DNA from 2 places in the Couchioplanes caeruleus genome. Region 2 is predicted to be linked to the other one. Evidence: riboswitches for the same ligand, from Rfam matches in the RefSeq annotation. Region 2 holds a riboswitch; the other holds the start of a gene.

Region 1 (10,354 bases), 2.5 Mb from region 2:
GCGCAACCGAAGAACAAGCTCTCCTCGGACCCGGCCAAGGCGAGGAAGGGCATCCGCGGCACGTACCCGAACACCACCAACCCGCTGATGAGCGGCGGCGGCGACATCACCGGCTACCAGGCCGGCTCGGTGAGCAAGATGTTCACCATCGTCGCGGCCCTGGAGAACGGCTACCCGCTGGCGTACTCGATCAATGCGCCCAAGAAGTACGTGTCGAAGTACATCATCGCCCCCGGCCCAGCTACCTGTAACGGCAAGTACTACTGTCCCGAGAACGCGAACCGGCAGGCCGGCGGCGTGCTCAACATGTGGAGCGCCTTCGGCAGATCCACCAACACCTACTTCGTCCCGCTGCAGGAGCGCGTCGGCGCCGAGAAGGTCGTCGACGTCGCCAAGCGCTTCGGCATCCAGTTCCGCACGCAGACGGACATCGACCTCTCCTCCACCGAGGAGGCGGCACACCAGTGGGGTGCCTTCACGCTCGGCGTGAACTCCACCACCCCGCTGGAGATGGCCAACGCGTACGCAACCCTGGCCGGCGACGGCATGTACTGCACCCCGACACCGGTCGAACAGATCACGTCCCAGGATGGCGACAAGATCGACGTTGGCAAGCCGCACTGCGTCCGGGCCACCAGTCCCGACGTGGCCCGCGCGGCCCTCGACGCCGCCCGCTGTCCGGTCGGCGACCGGGCCCAGTTGGGGAACTGCAGCGGCTCCACCGAGGCCCAGGCCTACAACACGATCCGGCATCCGATCTACGGCAAGACCGGCACCACCGACGGCTTCAAGACGGCGTCGCTCATCGTCGGCAGCAGCTCATTGACCGTCGCCGGCTATCTGGTGAACCCGGACTATCAGAACCACCGGGATTACATGTCACACAACATCGTCAATCCCGCCGTCTATCGCACGATGGCGGACTACCTGGACGGCACGCCCAAGGTCGACTTCAAGAAGCCGGACAGCAAGAAGATGGCCTTCGGCGACCAGCGCCTGATCCCGGAGGTGACCTGCGCGACCCTTGACGGCGCCCGGGCCCGCCTGGAAGGCGCCGGCTTCAGCGCCACCGTCGGCGCCGAGGTCGAGTCCAACTGTCCGAAGGGCACCGCGGCCGGCACCAACCCGAGCGGCCGCACCATCAAGGGCGGCTTCGTGAGCATCGAGGTCAGCAAGGGCCGCGACGGCAAGCCCGACGACCCGGAAGAGGACGACGGCGGCAACCGCCGGCGACCCGGACGCCGCTAGCGCACGGTTTCACGGGAAACGGGCGAGTCACCCTTCGATGGCCCGCCCGTTTCCGATCGCCGGGCGGACTTCAGCCGAGCTGCTTGCGTACCTCCGCGGCGACGCGGCCACCCTCCGCCCGGCCGGCCACCGCCGCCTGGGCGGCCTTCATGGCCGGACCCATCTGCCCCTTCCCGCTGAAGCCACCGGCGCGCAGCGCCTCCGCGACCAGCTCGACGATCTCCTCGTCGGAGAGCTGGACCGGCAGGTACCGGTCGAGAATGCCGCCCTCGGCGTTCTCCCGCGCGGCCTGCTCGGCACGCCCGGCGTCCTCGAAGGCCGTCGCGGCCTCACGGCGCTTCTTCGCCTCCTTGGTCAGCACCGTGAGCACCTCGTCGTCGGAGAGCTCCCGCGCGGCGTCACCGGAGACCTCGGCGTTGCGCACCGCCGAGAGCGCCATCCGCAGCGTCGAGGTGGTCAGCTCGTCGCGGCCCTTCATCGCGGCACGCAGGTCATCGTTCAGGCGGTCCTTCAGCGTTCCCATGGACGGTCAAACTACTCTGACCGTCATGCGCAAGCGCCCCTTTATCGCCCTGGCCGCCGCGATCGCCGCCGTCGGCGGCGCCACCTTCGCCTATGCCTCCCTGGTCGAGCGCAACCTCTTCACACTGCGCCGCTTCAGCGTCCCGGTGCTCGAACCGGACGCGGAGCCCCTGCGCATCCTGCACCTGTCGGACCTGCACATGATGCCGTCCCAGCACCGCAAGCAGGCCTGGGTCGCCGCCCTCGCCGGCACCGACCCCGACCTCGTGGTCGTCACCGGCGACAACATGTCCTCCCCCGACTCGGTGCCCGGCGTCCTGCGCGCCCTCGAGCCACTGCTGGGTCTCCCGGGAGCCTTCGTGTTCGGCTCCAACGACTATCGCGGCCCGGTCTGGAAGAACCCGCTGCAATACCTGCTGCCCGAGCGCGAGTACGTCCAGGGCGTCGACCTGCCGACGGAAACCCTGCGCCAGGCCCTGTGCGAGGCGGGCTGGGCAGACCTCAACAACGCCCGTACGGTGCTCAAGGCCGGCGGCCGGTCGATCGAGTTCGTCGGCGTCGACGACCCCCACGTGGACCGCGACGACTACCCCTCGGTGGCGGGCGAAGCCTCCCCCGGCGCCGACCTGCACATCGGCGTCACCCACACCCCGGCCTCCCGCGTCCTGGACGCGATGGCGGCGGACGGCTTCTCTCTCCTGCTGGCCGGCCACACGCACGGCGGCCAGGTCTGCGTCCCGGGCTACGGCGCACTGACCACCAACTGCGACCTGCCGCAGGCGATGGCCAAGGGCCTGCACCGCTGGCCGGGCTCCGAGGCGTGGCTGCACGTATCGGCAGGCCTCGGCACCCACCCGACGGCCCCGATCCGCTTCGCATGCCGCCCGGAGGCCTCCATCCTGACGCTGATCCCCCGCTGAGCCGGCGACAGATGCTCGTCCCGCCGCCTCTGCGCTGTTGTCGGTCGCCCGAAACTTCTCCCGAGCGTCCCCACCTCGGTCTTCACCCTGGCTGAACCGGCGGCACCGGCCCGCTTTGAGCCTCACGCCTCACCCTTGCCCGAACCCGCGACACCGACTCGCCCTGAGCCTCACGCTTCGCTCTCGCTGGACCGGCGGCATGAGCCCGTCAGTGGAAGAACTTGAGGCCGACGACGCCGCTGATGACGAGGAGCAGGCAGAGGAGCCGGGGCAGACTGGTGGACTCACCGAGGGCGACCATGCCGACCAGCGCCGTGCCCACGGCTCCGATCCCCACCCAGACCGCATAGCCGGTGCCGATCGGGACGCTGCGCAGCGCGTAGCCGAGCCCCGCCATGCTCAGCACCAGCGCCACGGCGAACACGACGCTCGGCACGATGCGGCTGAAGGACTGGCTCTTGGCGAGGGCGACGGCCCAGACGGTCTCGAGCAGGCCGGAGATGATCAGGACGATCCATGCCATGACGAACTCACCCCTGGGGCGGTCGTCTTGTCAGGCCGGGTACGACACGCACTCGTCCGGGATGTCCGCGATGCGGCATCACCCCCAGGGTAGCCACCCCCGATGGCGGCGGCAAAACGCCGGTGGTGGCACACCGTGTTCGGCGTACCACCACCGGCGTTCTCTACATTCCGATCGGCTACATCGGCCGGCGACCGGCGACGCTGCCCCGGTCCTGCCTGCGCTGTCGCGCGCGGAGCGCGGCGGCGCGCCGGCGATGCGCTTCCTGGCTCAGGTCTGGTCGTCGGCCAGGTTGATGCTGCCGTACGAGCCGAACGTGGCGGAACTGTACGCCTTGACCGGGGCGGCGAACGCGCCCGTGGTGTCGGCGGTCAGGCTGTGCAGGGCGACCGTACCGTTGTCGTATCCGTGGAGGAATGCGACGTCGTCACGGCCGTCGCCGTTGAAGTCGCCGGCGGTGAGGCGGGTGCGATCCCAGGAGCCGAATGCCGCGGTCGTCGACTTCCAGGAGACGAGCGCGTTGTTGAAGCCGCCGCCGAGCTTGGCGGTGAACGTGAACATGGCCAGCTTGCCGTCGGCGTACCCGTAGAGCCCGGCAGCGTCGCCGAGGCCGTCGCCGTTGAAGTCACCCGCGGTGATGGTCAACCGCTTGACGTCGCCCCAGTACGGGGTCGACGGCGCATGCCAGGCCCGGGTCGGGTTTCCGAAGCCGCCGCTGGTGTTGGCGGTCCAGGTGTAGATCGCGACGCTGTGGTCGGCGTGCCCGTAGAACGACCCGATGTCGGTACGGCCGTCGTTGTTGAAGTCGCCGCTGAAGATCTTCATCCGGCCGACCTCGCCCCAGTACGGCTGCGCCGGGGCGAACCAGCTCCGCGTCGGGTTGCCGAAGCCACCGTCCTCGCGCGCGAGCCAGGTGTGCAGGCCGATGGAGTAGTCGGGGTAACTGAGGAACCCGGCGATGTCGGTACGCCCGTCCTTGTTGAAGTCGCCGCTGGTCAGCCGCATCCTGTCGTACGCGCCGAACGTCTTGTGCTGCCACGAACGCAGGCCGGCCTGGTAGGTGCCGTCGGGCTTGGCGAGGAAGGTGTCCAGCGACATCGACCCGTCGGCCGCGCCGTTGAGCACCGCCTGGTCGACGATCTTGTCGCCGTTGAAGTCGCCCCGGAACGTCTTGATCTTGCTGATGTTGTAGGCGCCGTCGGCCGTCTTGGTGCCCTTGCTCGACGTGAATGCACCCGTCGGCCCGGTCGTGAACGTGAGCGGCGCGATGGCGCCGGTGGCGTACCCGTAGACCACGGGGATGTCCGCGCGGGCGTCCTCGGTCAGCGCGTCTGGCCCGACCTCGAACTGCCCGGTACGCCGGAACCAGCTCACGTCATCCCGGGTGCCGGCCAGCGCCGCGCGGGCCGCGGCGGCGAGCTTGCGGTGCCGGATCTTCTCTGCCCGGACCAGGATCTCCTCGACCTGGCGGCGGTCCTCGGCCGCCGCCGCCTCGAAGGCCCTCTGGGTGTCGCGGTCCTTGGCCTGGTGAATGCCCACCTCGATGAAGGACTTCCACACGGCCGGGTCGTTGCTCCGTGCCGCGGCGATGGCGGCGGCCTGGACCTCGCTGCCGCCGGCGGCGTGGTTCCACACCTCGGTGACGAAGTCCCGGTCCGGCAGGTTGAGGAGCTGAGGTGTGGGCTCCAGCCCGATCTTGTGTGCGGCGGACTCCTTCGCGGCGCGTGCCAGCGCCGCGGCCTTCTCGGCTTCGGACTTCTCCTGGTCCTTGGCGATGATATCGGCGATGTCCTGCTTGGCGGCGGCGGCCAGGCCGGAGGCGATGAACGTACGCTGCTGCTCGGCGGTGCCCGCGAGCGCGGCGGCGGCCGCCTCCTTGACCTTGGGCCAGTCGGTGTCGTTCTCGACACGCTTCCAGATCAGCTGGGCGAAGGCCCTGTCGTCGCCGTTGAGCATGGCCGCGTCGGCGACGACGTGGATGCTGGCCGCGGCGGCGGCACGCGCGAGGTCGCTCTGCCGCTTGGCGTCGGCCTCGGCCTTCTCGCGGGCGAGGTCCCGTTCGAACGCCGCGAACACGCCGGTGACGATGAACTCCCGGCAGGCCGCTGCGGTGGCGTCCGAGCCTTCCGGCGCGGACAAGGTGCCGTACGCCAGCTCGGCGGCGGCGCTCACTTCGAGGTGGTCCGGATCGTCCTTGATGAGCTTCCAGAGCCCGATGACAAAGTCGCGGTCGGTCCGCTCGATCAGGGCGGCGTCGTCACCGCGGCCGAACTTCACGGCCACCTTCAGCTTCTGCTCGTAGCTGGCCGGACCCTGGTCCGCCACGTCCGCGGCCAGCACACCCGCCATCGGCGCGGCCTGCGCCACCGTGGGCACGCCCAAAGTCAGAGACACCGCGGTCACGCCTGCGGCCATCAGGCGACGAGCCGACCCCAAGGTCGAAAAATTCATGAAAGCGTTCCCCCGTAGCGAAAGGACTGGTGGCCCGGGCTGTCGATGCCATCGGAGCCGCGAATCGAAACGGGACCGTATCGGCCGCGAGCAGCGCCGAGCAAGAAATGTGGATGAGACGATCGCCTCCCCCCGGTCCGGAGCACTCAGGTGGACTTCGCCGAAGTTCCATGTTTAGATGCCGACCATCGCCGGGCCCGCGCGCCGAGATCGATGATCGCCTGGCTCCACCACCTTCGATGCCACCGCTAGAACGCGCTGGTTGTTCCGGGCTTGGTGCGGAGGAGCTCGCGGGCCTGTTCTGCTGCGCGGATGATGCTTTCGCCGATGAAGTCGAGGAAGCGGGCGATGTTCTCCAGGCGGGTGGCGCAGTCACGAGGACGCAGATGCAGGAGCTTGGCGTTCCCGCCGTTCTTCAGGACGGCGACGGGCGGCGGGAAGCGGCCTCCGGCGTTGACACATCACTAATTCGGCGGGTCGTTCTCACGCCGTCCTGCAACGGCTCCAACGACTCGAACAAGCGTTATCAGAACCATCACGGTAATCGTTGCCTCGAAGGCTGACTCCGCCCGCTCGGCGCTCCAGAACAGCAGCATGAGCCCGACAATGGTCCCAGCGAACACGAGCACGATGGTGACGGTGGCCAGCCACACGCCCCAGGCGTCGCCAGCCATCTCGCGCAGCCTCGCTACCGGTGCGGCGATCAGCCCGGCGGCTAAAGAACGACCCCCATCCGACCGTGCACGCCTTTGATTCGGACGAACAGCCCTTTTCGTCGTCGAGACCAACGAGACACAGTCCCACTTCAAGATCATTTAGCCGCCGGAGTGTGGGCGTCCGACGACGAGCGTCAATCTGGTCGCAAAAAAAGGTAGCGGGTCGTCCGAAATTGACTGGGTTCACGGCATTCTGCCAGCGCAACGTCCGTGGACGCATGTAGATCTTGCGCGCGTGGACGGAGAGCGCGATGTTAAATCGATACCGAGAACATCTTGCCGCCCTGCCGGGGCAGGACCACGATGGCAGGAATGCCCCTCCACTCACTCCGGTTCCATCTCGTCGATTCGCCGACTTCCTATGGCGCGAAACGGCGTGCGCTGCGCGCTGCCTGGCTGTCCGACACCTTCCCGGACCTTGCCCAGATGACCGTCCTCGATCTCGGCGGGCGGGTCAGCAGCTGGACCCAGGTTCCCGTGCGCCCGGCACGCGTGCACGTGGTCAACCTCGAGCCGTTGCCCACCGAGCTGCCCGACTGGGCCGAGGCCGACCATGCCGACGCTTGCGAACTGCCCGCCAGCATCGCATCACGCCGCTATGACCTGGTCTTCAGCAACAGCGTCCTGGAACATGTCGGTGGTCACGAACAGCGCCGGCGGATGGCCGAGGCCGTCAGCACCCTGGCGCCGCGCTACTGGGTACAGACCCCGTACCGTTATTTCCCGATCGAACCGCACTGGGTCGCACCCGGAATGCAGTTTCTTCCGGTGGCAGCCCGGGTCGCCGTGGCTCGGAAATGGCCGCTGGCTTATACCCCCGGCAAGTCCTGGGAGCTGGCGATGAAACAGGTGCTCACCACCGAGCTCGTCGGAAAGGCGGAGATGCGCTATCTCTTCCCCGACGCCGAGATCCGCTCGGAACGACTGCTGGGGATGACGAAGTCGCTGATCGCCGTCCGCACCGTGTGAGCGGGCAGCTTCCGTGAAGCGTCGACCGCCGCATCATCGCCCCATGGCGACGGCCGGCGGGCTTGACAGGGTGGACGATTCGGTAGGGCCTTTCACCAGGGGAGGGGCGCTGACGGCATCTATTAGCTGTGCGGCCCGCCGCTTCGGAGGTACCTCTCAGGGGGAATCCTCATGCGTTGGGCATGGAGCTCTTGAAGCCGGGCTGTCGTTCTAGGTGATGCCAGTGGTTGTCCGAATCGAGCTGCCCAGATGGCTTCAAGAATCGCCCGCAGGTCTGCGTCCAGAAGTTCACCTCGCTCCACTTCGGCCGGGGGGATACGGCCGAGTCCTTCGAGCGCCCATCGCCGACTTTCTGGTTCACGGACAGCCTTGAGAAGTTCCGTTGTCCGTCGTGCGTGGGCAAGGAGATACGCGGCTATCGCGGAGCGGGGCAACCTGTCGGACAGTGCATCCACAAGGATCGCGGCGAAGTCATCGGGCACTTCGCCGATGGCGGCGACGGCGTGTGTGCGAATGTCGTCGTCATCGGAGGTCACATGCGGCCACACGTCAATCGGTCGCTGGAGGCCCGCGCTTCCCAGCCCCCAAACTGCGGCACACCGCATCTCGACAGAGAGCCCTTCGTCAGCAACGACGTGCCGCAGTTGCTCGGCCGCGGCCGGATGCTCGGCCTCGCCGAGCATGAGGACGGCCTCCATCGCCATCCCATCCCGGCGTATGAAGGATGACGCCAAGCTGAGTCTCGTCTTCAGCAACTCCTCGGGCCGCCTGTGGGCACTGGTGCAACGGGCGATCCGCCAGGCGGGGTTCCGGATCGAAGACGACGGGATTCGTCTGCTGGACAAGGGGCAGCGGTCGGTAGAGGGGCTTGCCTCCGGGTTCGAGAACGTCGTGACGATGGATCTCATTCTGACGATGCGTAAGTGCCCCGACGAGACCCGCGAGTGCCCCGACGAGACCCGCGTGCTCCAGGAGATCGAGTCGGCCGAGGCCGCCGCGGCCGGATGCAGCGATGAATGGGCCGCCATGGTCTGGGTGACCGGCACGGACAGCGCCACGAGGCCGGCCGAAGACCTGGCCGACCTGGCCGGCGACGGTGCCCCGGTTCACGTGTGCATCTACCGGGTCCCGGCGGGTGAGCAGCGCAGTGACAAGCCGCGCGGTGAGGTCATCTTCCGGGATCTGCTGCCCGCCGGACGATGGGCGGCCATCAAACGGCAGGTCCAGGCAGCCGGGCCGGTGCAGGCGTGCAGCACCCCGGCGAGCCGCTTTGCCCTGCTGACGCCGGATGAGATCTACGTGGAACTGGACGGCTGCCGACGAATCCTGGCGCCGGCGTCCCCCCGCGGCGACGACACCAGTTCCGACACGCTCCGGCAGGCCCCTGCGGCCCTGCCTGCCCTGCTCTCCAAGCCATAGGTCGGGAGGCCGGCGGTCCGCCCCGGCTCCCTGCCACCGCGCCCACTATGGGCTTCCGGAGCGTCGACCAGATCACTCCCCAGAGCGGGCCGGGTGACAGCTCAGGTCCGGTCGGCGTTGCCGACGGTGTTGACGTGGTGCCCGGCGCGGTGCAGAAGCGAGGTCGGGAACGTTCTCGCCGACGAGGATCGTGGTCACGGTTGTCTTCCTTGGAGTCGGGGTTGCGGTGTGCGGCTGCGGCGCGGCAGCCGCAGCCGCACGCTCGCGCCGGGCTGGTGATGTTTGATGTCGAAGCTGATGTCGCCGCGGTGCAGGGCAGTGATGGCGTGCACGAGGGCAAGGCCGAGGCCGGCGCCGGGGAAGCCCTGGTGGGCGACGTTGCTGGCGCGGTAGAACCGGTCGAAGAGATGGTGGTGTTCGCCGGCGGGGATGCCGATGCCGGAATCGGTGATGCGCAGTTCGGCCATCTCGGGGCGTGCGGTGAGGCGGATACGGACGTCGCCGCCGTGAGGGCTGTAGGTGATGGCGTTGGACAACAGGTTGTCCACGGCCTGGCGGAGCCGGGCGGGGTCGCCGTGCAGGGATAGGCGTTTGGGGAGTTTGGTGTGCAGCCGTACGCCGTTGGCCGCCGCGGCCGGTTCCGCGGCGGCTACTGCGGAGGCGACGATGTCGACCAGGTCGTGCTCGGTGACGGCGAGCTGGAGGTGTCCGGCTTCCAGGCCGGACAGGTCCAGCAGGTCGTCGACGATGGTGCGCAGACTGCCGGCGTTGCGGGCGATGACGTGCAGCATGTGGCGGGCCTCGTCGGCACCGATGGTGGGGTCGTCGGCGAGCATGGTGGCGTAGCTGGTGATCGAGGTCAGCGGGGTGCGCAGTTCATGGCCGACCAGGGTGAGGAAGTCGTTACGGGTTCGTAGCAGTTGCTCGGCCAGGTCGGCGCTGCGGCGCAGGGCCACGAACATGCCGAACTGGGCGGCCACACCGCTGAGGAGCACGGTGAGCAGGTCCTGGTCCTGCTCCCGGGTGCCGCAGTAGTAGGCCAGCACGCCCAGCACGGCGTCGCCGTCGCGGATCGGCACCGCCAGGAAAGTGTGCAATCGCGTGTGGGCGCAGGTCTGCGCCTGGACGAGGGACTGCTCGGTGGCCGAGTCTGCGGTGTCGGTGATGTCCGGCACCCACAGCGGCTGGCCGGTGGCCCACACGGTGCCGATGACGCCGACGCCTCGGGTCACCGGATCGAGGTGCAGGTCCCCGCACTGCCCTTCGGCGGTGCTCCAATGCCCGGTCATCTGCAGGGTGTCGGTGAGCGGGTCGACGAGCCACAGTTCGCCGTGCGGCCAGCCCAACGTCTCGGACACGGCGCGCAGCGTGGCGGGCGCGGCGTCGCCGACGGTGGCCGCAGCGGCCAAGACCTGCCAGACCTGTTGCTCGCAGTCCCGGAATCCTTCCGCGCGGCGGATCGCGGTCACGTCGTGCAGCGCCGCTACGGCGCCCAGTCGCGTCCCCTCGCTGGTGGTGATGGGTTGCGCGTGGGAGACGAAGATCCGGTCCGGGACGCCGGGCATTCTGACCAGCACGTCGGCGGC
Region 2 (10,354 bases):
AAGCCGTTGAGCTGGAGGTTGGAGAAGGTGTACCCGAATCCGCCGTCGATGGAGCTGACTTTCCACCGGAAGGTCTCGGGCTGCCGGCCGGGGAAGTACAAGGTCAAGGTCGTCGTCGCGACGACGACGGTTCCTGCCCGATGGACGCCGATCCTTCCATTGCTCTGCTCGACCTCACCGTTGTCGGCGAAGGTATAGGTCCAGTTGGCCGTGGCACCGTCGGTGCCACCGGACCACGTGCCGACCAGGCGATCCGGAACCTCACTCCGTGGCAGCGGCGGTGGAGAGGGCGAGGATGCAGAGGCAGTGGGGGTGGGCGAGCTGTCATCACTCGGGACGGTGAGGCCAGGGCTCGGCGGCAGGGGCAGGCCCTTGCCGCCGTCTGCCTCGTTTCCGAGGATCAGCACCCCTGCCACGACCATGGCGATCACCACGAGGACGATGGTGGCGCCGACGGCCACGGTGTGTCCCGGCGTGAGCCCGATGTCTCGACCGGCGGCATAGGAGGTGCCGCCGTTGACCGTCCGGGAGCTGACGTGGCCCGCGGCCGGGCCAGACGGCTGGTCCGGCTTGGCGCCGCCTTCGCTCTCGCTCATCCTCAATCCGATCTTGATGGCGATCAACGCCGCGGTGAGTGCGACCAGCGCCGCGATGGCTCCGATGCGAGGCGCGTCGGTGACAACCTCCGTGGCGATACCCACGCCGACGCCCACGAGGACCGCAGCACCCGCGCCGACGACCTGCCGCCGTTGTCCCGACATGGCCGGTCCTTTCGCTACAGTCGGCCGAGGGTAGTGACGGCAGGAGATCGACGTCAATCCCCCGGTGTGCCGGTTACCCCCGAACCGCTGAGCGCGGTCGGCGAGCTGGAGGCCGAGGGCTGTTCCTGTCTAGCAGCCTGGCGTGTACGGCCCACATGGTGGACGTGGGGTGAACCGGTCACGGTTCGGCAGTGGGATGTCGGCGGTGTCCGGTGGAGCAGGCGGGGCATCGTGCCATGGGGCATGCCAGCCACCGCTCGGCGGCGTGTATTCGGAGTCGTCGGGTCCACACGCTGTCAGACAGAGGGTGACCACGCTGGCGGCCACCACCGAGGCCGCCCGACGGCGGCCGATCTGAATCTTCATCTTGAGCTCCCTGGGTGCGATAGTGCTGCGCGGACGTACCGCCGGTCGTGCCCATGGTGTCGGTGCTCCGTCCCGGGCCGCCAGGGACCGCCGGTCCCGACAGCGCTTCCGCGGGTGTCCCGGAGGAATCGGGACTTCCGGTCCCGGGACATCGTGCGGCGGATCGGCCACAGTGGTGGGGTGACCCCTCCATCCGAGATGACGCGAAGGTGGCACGGCACGGCCGCGGCGCTCCTCGTGTTCGGGGCCATGGCGCTGTTCACGATCGGAATGGACGTCGCGAATGCTCGCGCCGGAACTCCGACCGGTGATCTGGGGCCCCGCTGGCCGTCATTGCTGGCGGGTCTTCCCCAGGCTGTCATCGGCGTTCTGCTCTTGCGCACCCATCCGCGGCATGCCGTCGCCTGGCTGCTCGTGGCCTCCGGCGTAGCGTGGCTGCTCGATGCCGTCTGTGCGACATGGCTGCGGTACGCCACGCAGGTTCACCCGGTGCTGCCCGGTGCCGCGGTATCGGCGTGGATCGTGGACCGGTTCGGCTCGCTGCTCCTCCCCCTGACGGCGGCCATGGTGATCGTGTTTCCCGACGGGCGGCTGCCCGGAAGCCGGCCCTGGCGGTGGCTGGCCGTCACCGGGCTCGCCCTGAGCCTCTTGTGGCCGCTCATCGCCTTGACGGCGCCCTTTGCGGTGCTCAGCCGGTTGACCGGCACTCCCCTGCCCCCAGGGGAGATGATCTCGCCGGACGTGCCGGCTCTACCGCTGCCGTTCGTCGTGTGGCAGGTGCTGGGGGCGATCGGTCGCCCCGCCATGTACGCGTGCATGCTGGTCCCGTTCGCCGTCACACTCCATCGGTACCGCCATGCCGATCCGGTGCGCCGGGCCCAGATCCGCTGGCTGCTGTGGGCGGTGCTCGTCGCCCTGGCACTGCCGCTCGCGACGCTCTCCGTTGCCGGCACCATCGGAGAGATCACGCTGACCGCCCCGTTCGGACTGGTGGCGATCGCGATCGCGGTGGCCATCACCCGGCACCGGTTGTACGACATCGACCGGCTCCTGCCGGCAACTCTCGTCTACAGCGCCCTGGGTGGATCGTTCCTCCTGCTCGACGCGGTCGTCGTCACGATCGCCGGAAGCTGGATCGGTGAACGCGACGCCGCCCTCGCCGCGATGGCGTTCATCGCGGCGGCGTACGCACTCGTCCGCGATCTGCTGTGGCGGTGGGCGCGGCGACTGCTGTTCGGCCGCCGCGCCGATGCCGGCACCGTCGCCACCCTGGCCCGCCGCCTGGAGACCGCCGCGGATGTGCAGGAACAGCTCGAGGAGCTGACCCGCACCCTGGCTGCGGCGTTCCGCCTCGGCTTCGTGTCGGTGCAGGTGAATCGGCTTGACGGCACCCGATTGACCGTCACGAGTGGCGAGGGCGATGGCGGACTGCTCACGCTGCCGATCGCCTACCGTGGCGAGCCGATCGGACAGCTCATCGTGCGGCGACGCGACCAGGTGCGGATCGGCGAGGGTGACCAGCGACTGCTCGGCGACCTCGTCCGGCAGGCCGCCGCCGCGGCCCGGGCCACGGACATCAACGCCTCCCTTCGCCGAGCCCGCACGAGCCTCGTGCTCGGCCGCGAGGAGGAACGCCGTAGGCTGCGCCGCGACCTGCACGATGGGCTGGGCCCGTCGCTGGGCGCCATCGCGCTTCGCATCGAGACGGCCCGCAATCTGGCGGAGCGTTCACCGCAGGCAGTCGACGTCATGTTGCGCGACGCCGCCGGCGACATCGGAGCGGTCCTCGACGAGATCCGCCGTGTCGTGTACGACCTGCGTCCGCCTGCGCTGGACGAGCTGGGGCTGGTCCGCGCCATACGCCAACAGGCCGACCGGATGCGCGGGCCGGGTCTCGACGTGGAGGTGGAAGCCACATCGCTCACCGCCCTGCCCGCCGCGGTCGAGGTGGCCGCCTATCGCATCGTTTCGGAAGCGTTGATCAATGTGGTTCGGCACGCCGCCGCGACCTCCTGCACGGTGACGCTTGTGCAGAGCACCGATGACGCCGCGCTCACAGTCGAGATCCGCGATGACGGGCGCGGCATCGCTCCTGAGATCGCGGCCGGGGTCGGCCTCATCTCGCTGCGCGAACGCGCCGCCGAGCTCGGCGGTCACTGCAGTGTCGAGGGTCCTCCGGATGGAGGAACGGTAGTACGGTGCCATCTCCCCCTGACGGAGCTCACCGCGATAGTGCCGTCGACCGACGAGCTCAGGACCGCCCATGCCGCCACCTGACGAACCCGTGCGGGTTCTCCTTGTCGACGATCATCCCGTCTACCGTGATGGCCTCGCCATGCTGCTCGACTCGGTACCGGCCATCGACGTCATCGGCACCGCCGAGGATGGCGCGGCCGCGGTCGCTCTCGCCGCCGACCTGCAACCGGACGTCATCGTCATGGACATTCTCATGCCCATCCTCGATGGAGTGGAAGCAACGCGCCAGATCACGGCCCAGAGCCCCCACATCGCCGTCATCGCACTGACGATGGCCGACGGCGACGCCACCCTGTTTGCCGCGATGCGCGCCGGGGCGATCGGATATCTGCTCAAGGGCGCCAGGCAGGATCAGATCATCCGGGCAATCGTCGCCGCCGCCCATGGAGAGGCGATCTTCGGACCGACGATCGCTCGCCGTGTCACCGAGTTCTTCGCCGCAGCACCCGCCGCGATCACCAGTCTGGCCTTCCCACACCTGACGCCCCGGGAGAACGAGGTGCTGCGGCTCATCGCGGACGGCCTGAACAACAATCAGATCGCCGACCGACTACAACTGTCACCCAAGACGGTTCGCAACACCGTGTCCAACATCTTCGCCAAGCTGCATGTCGTCGACCGGGCCGAGGCCATTCTGCGAGCCCGCGAGGGAGGCCTGGGCCGCTGAGGCGGACTCGTGGGGACCCACGCTGCCAGTTCGGGGACCGCGGCGCCGCGCCGCCGGCCTTCGCCGGCGGCGCGGTCGCCTCAGGTCGGCCTCGCTCTCGGTCAGGAGGCGATCTTCACCGGTTCGAGTCCGAGGTCGAGTTCCCGGTCGGCCGAGATGTCGACCCGCGTGCCGGCCAGCGTGGTGGCTTGCCCGGCGTTCCACTGTTGCGGAAGCCGGACGCGCACGCCTTCGCCGGTGGTCCACAGGACGGAGTGCTGCTGTGCGCCCTGCTGGATGCGCAGCACGTAAATATCGTCCCTGATGATGTACGACTGAAGCACCTTCCCGCCGCGAAGCCAATCGGCGGCGGCGCTGTATCCCCTGCCCTCCTCGCTGGGCGTGGTGTAGTCCGATGTCGCCGCCGACTCGAGCAGCTTGGCGTCGTGGCTTCCTTCCAAGGTGTAGAAGTTGAAGTTCTCCACGCCGCGACCGGCCATGAGCAACAGTGCCCGGGCGACGGCGGAGCGCCGTTCGACGGCGTTGACTTCCCGGCAGTTGCCGGGTTCCGCCGCGCAGAATGCGGCGTCGCAGGCGCCGTCCTTGAGGCAGACCGCGACCTTGTCGTTGAGGCAGGGTCCGACCCCGCCGACGCAGTTGGACGAGCTGCCCTCGGTGTTCCACAGCTTCTTGTGCTCGATGCCGTGCCGCCTCATCACGTCACGGATGTTGTCGATGTAGCCCACATTCTCCGGGTTTGTACCGAAGTACCAGTGGAATCCGACGCCGTGGACGGCCTCCGCGCCGCCGGCGGCAAGGAACCGGTCGAGCCAGCTCACGCCGCCGGTGGTGATGCCGGGGCTGACCAGGATCGCTTCCTCGTCCTCCCGGTCCAGCACGTCGCGCGCCAGCCGGGCGAGTTGGGCCATGCGCTCGGGGGTGCCGCTGTAGAACGACCTACCATCCGCACGAGGGCCGGCGTCGGGCTCGTTCCAGAGCTCGTACACGTCGATCTCGCCCTTGTACCGGCGGGCGACGGTACGCACGTAGTCCTTCCAGTCCTCGTCGTTCTTCGGAGGCGCCGCGGCGAAGTTCGGAGTGTCGGGCTTGGAGCTGGCCCAGTTCGGGGTCTCCCCCATGGTGTAGACGATCTTCAGCTTGGGATCGAGCGTGTTCCTGGTCTGGATCAGTTTCTTCATGAACGTCTGGTCGAGCCGCTTGCCGTACTGGCCGTCGTCCCAGGGCCAGACGTCCTGGTCCTTCTCCAGGAAGCGCCACGCGGTATTGGTGTCCCAGAGCCGGACCACGTGTTGTCCCAGCGCGGGCCACCGCCAGTTCGGGTTGTGCATCAACGGGCTGTGAATGCCGAACAGATTGTCCGAGACCACGCCGGTGCCCACCGGGTGGGCGGGATTGTCGTGCACCTCGGAGACGGTCAGGTCGTCGATGTAGATGTTCTTGTCGACCTGCCCGACGGTCAGCCGCAGTTGGATGCCCGTTCCGGCGCGCTGCACGCAGACGACGTCCATCTCCACCGGCTGCCAAGATCCGCCGAGCTTGAGGTTACGTACGGTGAGGAAGGTGTAAGGCTCCGGGGCCCGGCGCACCCCGAACTGCGCCGGCACCTCGGTCTGCCCTTGATCGGCCCGCAGATGTGCGGTGACGCGGTACTTCTTCTTCGGCTGGCAGGTGAACGAGTAGTAGAGCTCGGCCCTGCTCTCCAGCACCTTGTTGTCGGCGACGTAGGTCTCGCGCTTGAACCGCTGCGAGGTCGTGCCGTCGACGAAGTAGCCGGCGCGGGTCTCGGGGCCGGCCTCGAACGCGTCCGCCCTGTTGGAGGGGTCGTTCGGCTGCCAGCCGCGCGCGTACCGGCCGTGGGTGTACTCCCCCTCGAAGTCGACGTCGTGAACGAGCGTGGTCTGCTCCGTCGCGTCCATGCCGGCGGGAATGTCGATGGGCGCGATCCGGTCGGAGCCGGTGACGCGGAAGACGGCGTACCGGTCGATGAACACGTCGACGCCGGTCTCCTGGAGCCCGATGCGGAACGATCCTGCGACAGCCGCGGTGTAGGTGCCCTGGAAGGTGAACGACTTCCACTCCCGGGTCACCTCGATCGTCTTGCTGGCGTCCGGCGTGAAGGGCCGGACGTCCCGGCGCAGGAACAGATCGACCTTGGTGGTCCGTTCCGCTCGCGCCATGAACTGGACCCGGTACGCCTGACCCCGCACGAACGAGTGGGGATTCACCAGGTGGACGTCGGCGCCTTCGGGCCGGTTCTCCACCCGGAAACGCTGGGCGCCGCCGGCCACTCCGGCGCTGTCGCGGACGCCCTCACCTTTCGACAAGACCCAGCGGGCTTGCTGGCCGCTGCTGTTCGGCCAATGGTTCGGAGTGAATCCCTGTGCCGTTCGCTGGAAGTCCTCCTCGAACTCCTGGGTGAACAGCCGCTTCAGCCACGCCGGATCGGCTGACGCCGCGGTCGCCGGAATCGCCGCGGTCGTCGCGGCCACCACGGCGGCGACGACGAATGCCAGTATCGGTCGACGATGCGCGACCTTCGGTTCTCTTCCTGCAGCCACCGCTTCCCTACCACCTCTCTTGATGCGATCGCGGTTCTCGAGGGCGGTCCGCCCCGCGCGGGAAGCCTACGGAAGTGACTTGAACGCGTTCAATGACGCATGTCTCATGTGGAGCGTCTGGCCGTATCCGCGCCATTGTGTGCATGATGGGGAGATTCTGCGAAGCCGGTCGTCGCGCCGCGCGACCCGTGACATCGGATCACCTGAGCCATGTGAGGCTTTCGTAAAGGTTGCCGCTCGGCGGATCGAGAGGCGGCTGTCCGTCGGTAGTCTCCGGTGCAGTGGAGGTGGCGCGTGTTCCTGTCGAACGGTGCCCGTCGCGCGCGGACGCTGGCCTGGCTGGCCGTCGGCGTGGTCTGGGCCAGCTTGTTGATCCTGCCGTGGTGGCCGACCGACTACCTTGACCCGTACTTCCTGGAATACCGCACGGAGGCGATCAAGCGGTACCAGGAGGGCGGCGACGACTGGTGGGACGCGGTCCCGTACGGGTACTACCTGGTGGGCTTCCTGATCCACCTCGCCGCCGCGACGGCGACGCCCGTCCTGGCCGCCCGGCGTGGTTGGCACTGGGCGGCCGGCGTCACCCTGGTTCTCGCCACCGTCTGGGAGTTCACCGCGGTGGTGCCGTACGGCCTGCTCGGCGTGACGGTGGTGCCGTTCCTGCCCATGCTCGCCGGCGTGTTCATCGTGGTGGCCTGGGCGATGGTGCGGCGCGACGCCAAGGACTGGCAGGCCGGGACTCCCGAGCAGACCGAGGCCGGCACGCTGGCGCCGTGACCGCCTGTTGCGAGGGGAGGGACGGCTTGCTACTTTTCCCGTCGGAGACGGATGATCGTCTTCCCCGGACGAGATGCGCCGTACCCGGTCCGCAAAGACGACGCTCGTGGGAGGCGTCATGACCGGAGGCACGCACCCGATCGACTTCACCGCGGCACCCTCGCAGGGGCGCAGCCTCGACGTGCGGTGGATCCACGGCTCGGAGTCGGCCAAGCACAACACCGACCCCGACATCCAGGTGCACGCGTACGACGCCCACACCCTCATCCTGCGACAGAACATGGCGGTCCACTGCGAGGCGCCCTTCCTGTTCCTGCTGTTCGGCAACGACCGTGCCGTCCTGCTCGACACCGGGGCCACCGCCGCCGCGGAGTTCTTCCCGTTGCGCCGTACCGTCGACGACCTGGTGGGGCGGTGGCTGGCCGCACACCCCCGCGACCGGTATGAGCTGCTGGTCCTGCACACGCACGCCCACGGCGACCACGTCGCCGGCGACGGGCAGTTCGCCGGCCGGCCGGACACCGTCGTCGTGGGGGCCGACCGCGCCACGGCGTGGGCGTACCTCGGACTGGGCGCCGATCTGGACCGGGTGACCACACTTGACCTGGGCGGACGGGTGTTGGAATGCCTGGCCAGCCCCGGCCACCACGAGGCGGCGGTGACCTTCTACGACGCTTTCACCGGCTTCCTGTTCACCGGTGACACCGTCTATCCCGGACGCCTGTACGTGCAGGACTGGGCGGCCTTCCGCGACACGATCGACCGGCTCGTGCGGTTCACCGAGACGCGCGCGGTCAGCCACGTCCTCGGCTGCCACATCGAGATGACCACCACGCCCGGCGTCGACTACCCGATCCGCACCACCTACCAGCCCGACGAGCCGCCGCTGCAGATGAGCCCTCGGCGGCTGCGTGACGTCCGCGCAGCCATCGACGAGGTGGACGGGCGGACCGGCCGACACCCCTACGCCGACTTCGTCATCTGCTGGGAACCGTGAGGGTCGGCAACCCCGGCGGCCTCCCGTTGCCGGCCGCCGCCACGATGGTGAGCGGGTCACCATCCCCAGCGCCGCAGACCGGAAGCGGCAGCCGGACCTGAGTCCGGCTGCCGCGCCGCGAGGGTCGGCGAAGAGCGACGCCCCTCGGCTATATCGGGGGTTTTGTCGTCCGCGGCGTAGTCGGAATGCAGCGACGCCGGCCACGACGCGTGCCAGGGCTCAGTGGAGCGGGGGTTCGCCGAAGACGTGGCGGATCCGGTAGAGGTCGCGGAGGCGGGGTTCGGTGGTGCCGCTGACCCAGCGGCTGATCGTCTTCGTCGACACCTGCAGTGCGCGAGCCGCCATTTCCATGGACATGCCCTCGGCTCGCAGCCTGGCGGAGAGCCAGGTGGCGAAGGACCCTTCGGCCCTCTTCGGGGCCGGCATGGCGAGCGGTGGCTTGGACTCGGGCCGCGATTGCGCGATCGGGGCTCCGCGGTCGGGCACCGGATCGGTGCCGACCCCGGTCGGATCGCCGGGGCGCAGCGCCGGAGTGGTCCCACGGCCGGGCACCGGCTCGCGGTCCAGGGCCATGAGCACGTCCACCTCCGCCGACGTGGGAAAGATCCGCAATGAGATCTGAATGGCGCCATTCGTGCCGGCAACCTCCAGGAGGACGTCGGCGACCCGGTCGCACAGCGTGCGGACGTCCTCGTCGGACACCGGACTAGCGGTGAGCTGTCGGCGGAAGAGGTCACGAATGTCGGGCAGCGCGGAGGGGCGCGCCCGGAACGTCTGGGAGACCACCACGACCGGCAAGACCTCGATGTCTTCCTCGCCCAACCCCGGAGACGGCGACATCTTGCCTCCTTACCCAGGATCCGATGTGGCCATCGGAAAGAGCTTACGGATGTATCTCGTACCCGATCGGGTGACGTCCACCGCCGGATCCGCGAAATAGGCTGGCCTCGACCGAATACTGAACCGCCTGAGTCCCCAGTCGCACCTGGATCGGACGGTGACGGCTCGTGAACGTCTCACCCCTCGACGGCGATGAGCAGGTATTACACGTCCTCTGGATGAACGGCGGTCTGAGCTGCGACGGCGAGTCGGTGGCGTTGACTGCGGCGACCCAGCCCAGCATCGAGGATCTCGTGCTGGGTGCCCTACCGGGCCTTCCGCGGATCGCGCTGCACTGGCCGTTCTTCGGGTTCGAGAACGGCCCGGACGGTAGCGCCGACAGCTTCATCGAATGGTTCCATCGCGCCGACCGCGGCGAGCTGGAGCCGTTCATCCTGATCGTCGAGGGGTCCGTGCCGGACGAGAACAACAAGGAGCAGGGTTACTGGAGCGGGTTCGGCACCGATCCGCGGACCGAGCAGCCCATCACCACCACCGAGTGGCTGGACCGGCTGGCGCCGAAGGCGACGGCGGTGATGGCGGTCGGCACCTGCGCGGCGTACGGCGGCATCCATGCGATGGCCGGCAACCCCACCGGCGCGATGGGCGTCCCGGACCACCTCGGCTGGGAGTGGAAGTCCAAGACCGGGTTGCCGCTGGTCTGCGTGCCGGGTTGCCCGACCCACCCGGACAACCTGTCCGAGACCATCCTCCACCTGCTCTACCAGATCAGCGGGCAGGCTCGGACGATCCCGCTCGACGAGGCGTTGCGGCCGCGCTGGTTGTTCGAGGCGACCGTGCACTCCGGGTGCGACCGGGCCTCCGCCTACGACCAGAGCGACTTCGCGACCGGGTACGGGTCGTCGAACTGCCTCGTCAAGGTGGGGTGCTGGGGTCAGGTGGTGCGGTGCAACGTCGCGAAACGAGGGTGGATCAACGGGGTCGGCGGCTGTCCGAACGTGGGCGGGATCTGCATCGGATGCACCATGCCCGGGTTTCCCGACAAGTTCATGCCCTTCATGGAAGTGCCGGCGGCCGGTGCTGTGCCGTCCGGTGAGACTTACGCGCCGGTCGTGCGGACGCTTCGCGGCTT

The links. Region 2 has a riboswitch for guanidine ahead of EDD30_RS33385 (MBL fold metallo-hydrolase). Riboswitches for the same ligand answer to the same signal wherever they lie in the genome.
Region 1: linked by a shared signal. The riboswitch ahead of EDD30_RS21660 (DMT family transporter) and the one ahead of EDD30_RS33385 (MBL fold metallo-hydrolase) in region 2 are both predicted to bind guanidine.

What each region holds. Positions count from the first base shown of each region.
Region 1 is NZ_RJKL01000001.1:4,871,123-4,881,476, reverse strand. Features, by position in the region: gene EDD30_RS21675 (transglycosylase domain-containing protein) at 1-1,248, shown strand, start outside; gene EDD30_RS21670 (GatB/YqeY domain-containing protein) at 1,319-1,771, opposite strand; gene EDD30_RS21665 (metallophosphoesterase) at 1,797-2,690, shown strand; gene EDD30_RS21660 (DMT family transporter) at 2,899-3,213, opposite strand; guanidine-III (ykkC-III) riboswitch at 3,229-3,295, opposite strand; gene EDD30_RS21655 (FG-GAP repeat domain-containing protein) at 3,484-5,607, opposite strand; gene EDD30_RS21645 (hypothetical protein) at 6,129-6,338, opposite strand; gene EDD30_RS21640 (class I SAM-dependent methyltransferase) at 6,693-7,349, shown strand; gene EDD30_RS21635 (hypothetical protein) at 7,577-8,077, shown strand; gene EDD30_RS21630 (hypothetical protein) at 8,067-8,768, shown strand; gene EDD30_RS21625 (ATP-binding protein) at 8,963-10,354, opposite strand, start outside.
Region 2 is NZ_RJKL01000001.1:7,392,566-7,402,919, reverse strand. Features, by position in the region: gene EDD30_RS39525 (hypothetical protein) at 1-761, opposite strand, end outside; gene EDD30_RS39520 (sensor histidine kinase) at 1,308-3,404, shown strand; gene EDD30_RS33400 (response regulator) at 3,391-4,050, shown strand; gene EDD30_RS33395 (glycosyl hydrolase) at 4,152-6,608, opposite strand; gene EDD30_RS33390 (hypothetical protein) at 6,903-7,385, shown strand; guanidine-III (ykkC-III) riboswitch at 7,426-7,492, shown strand; gene EDD30_RS33385 (MBL fold metallo-hydrolase) at 7,504-8,382, shown strand; gene EDD30_RS33380 (helix-turn-helix domain-containing protein) at 8,602-9,222, opposite strand; gene EDD30_RS33375 (NADH-quinone oxidoreductase subunit B family protein) at 9,390-10,354, shown strand, end outside.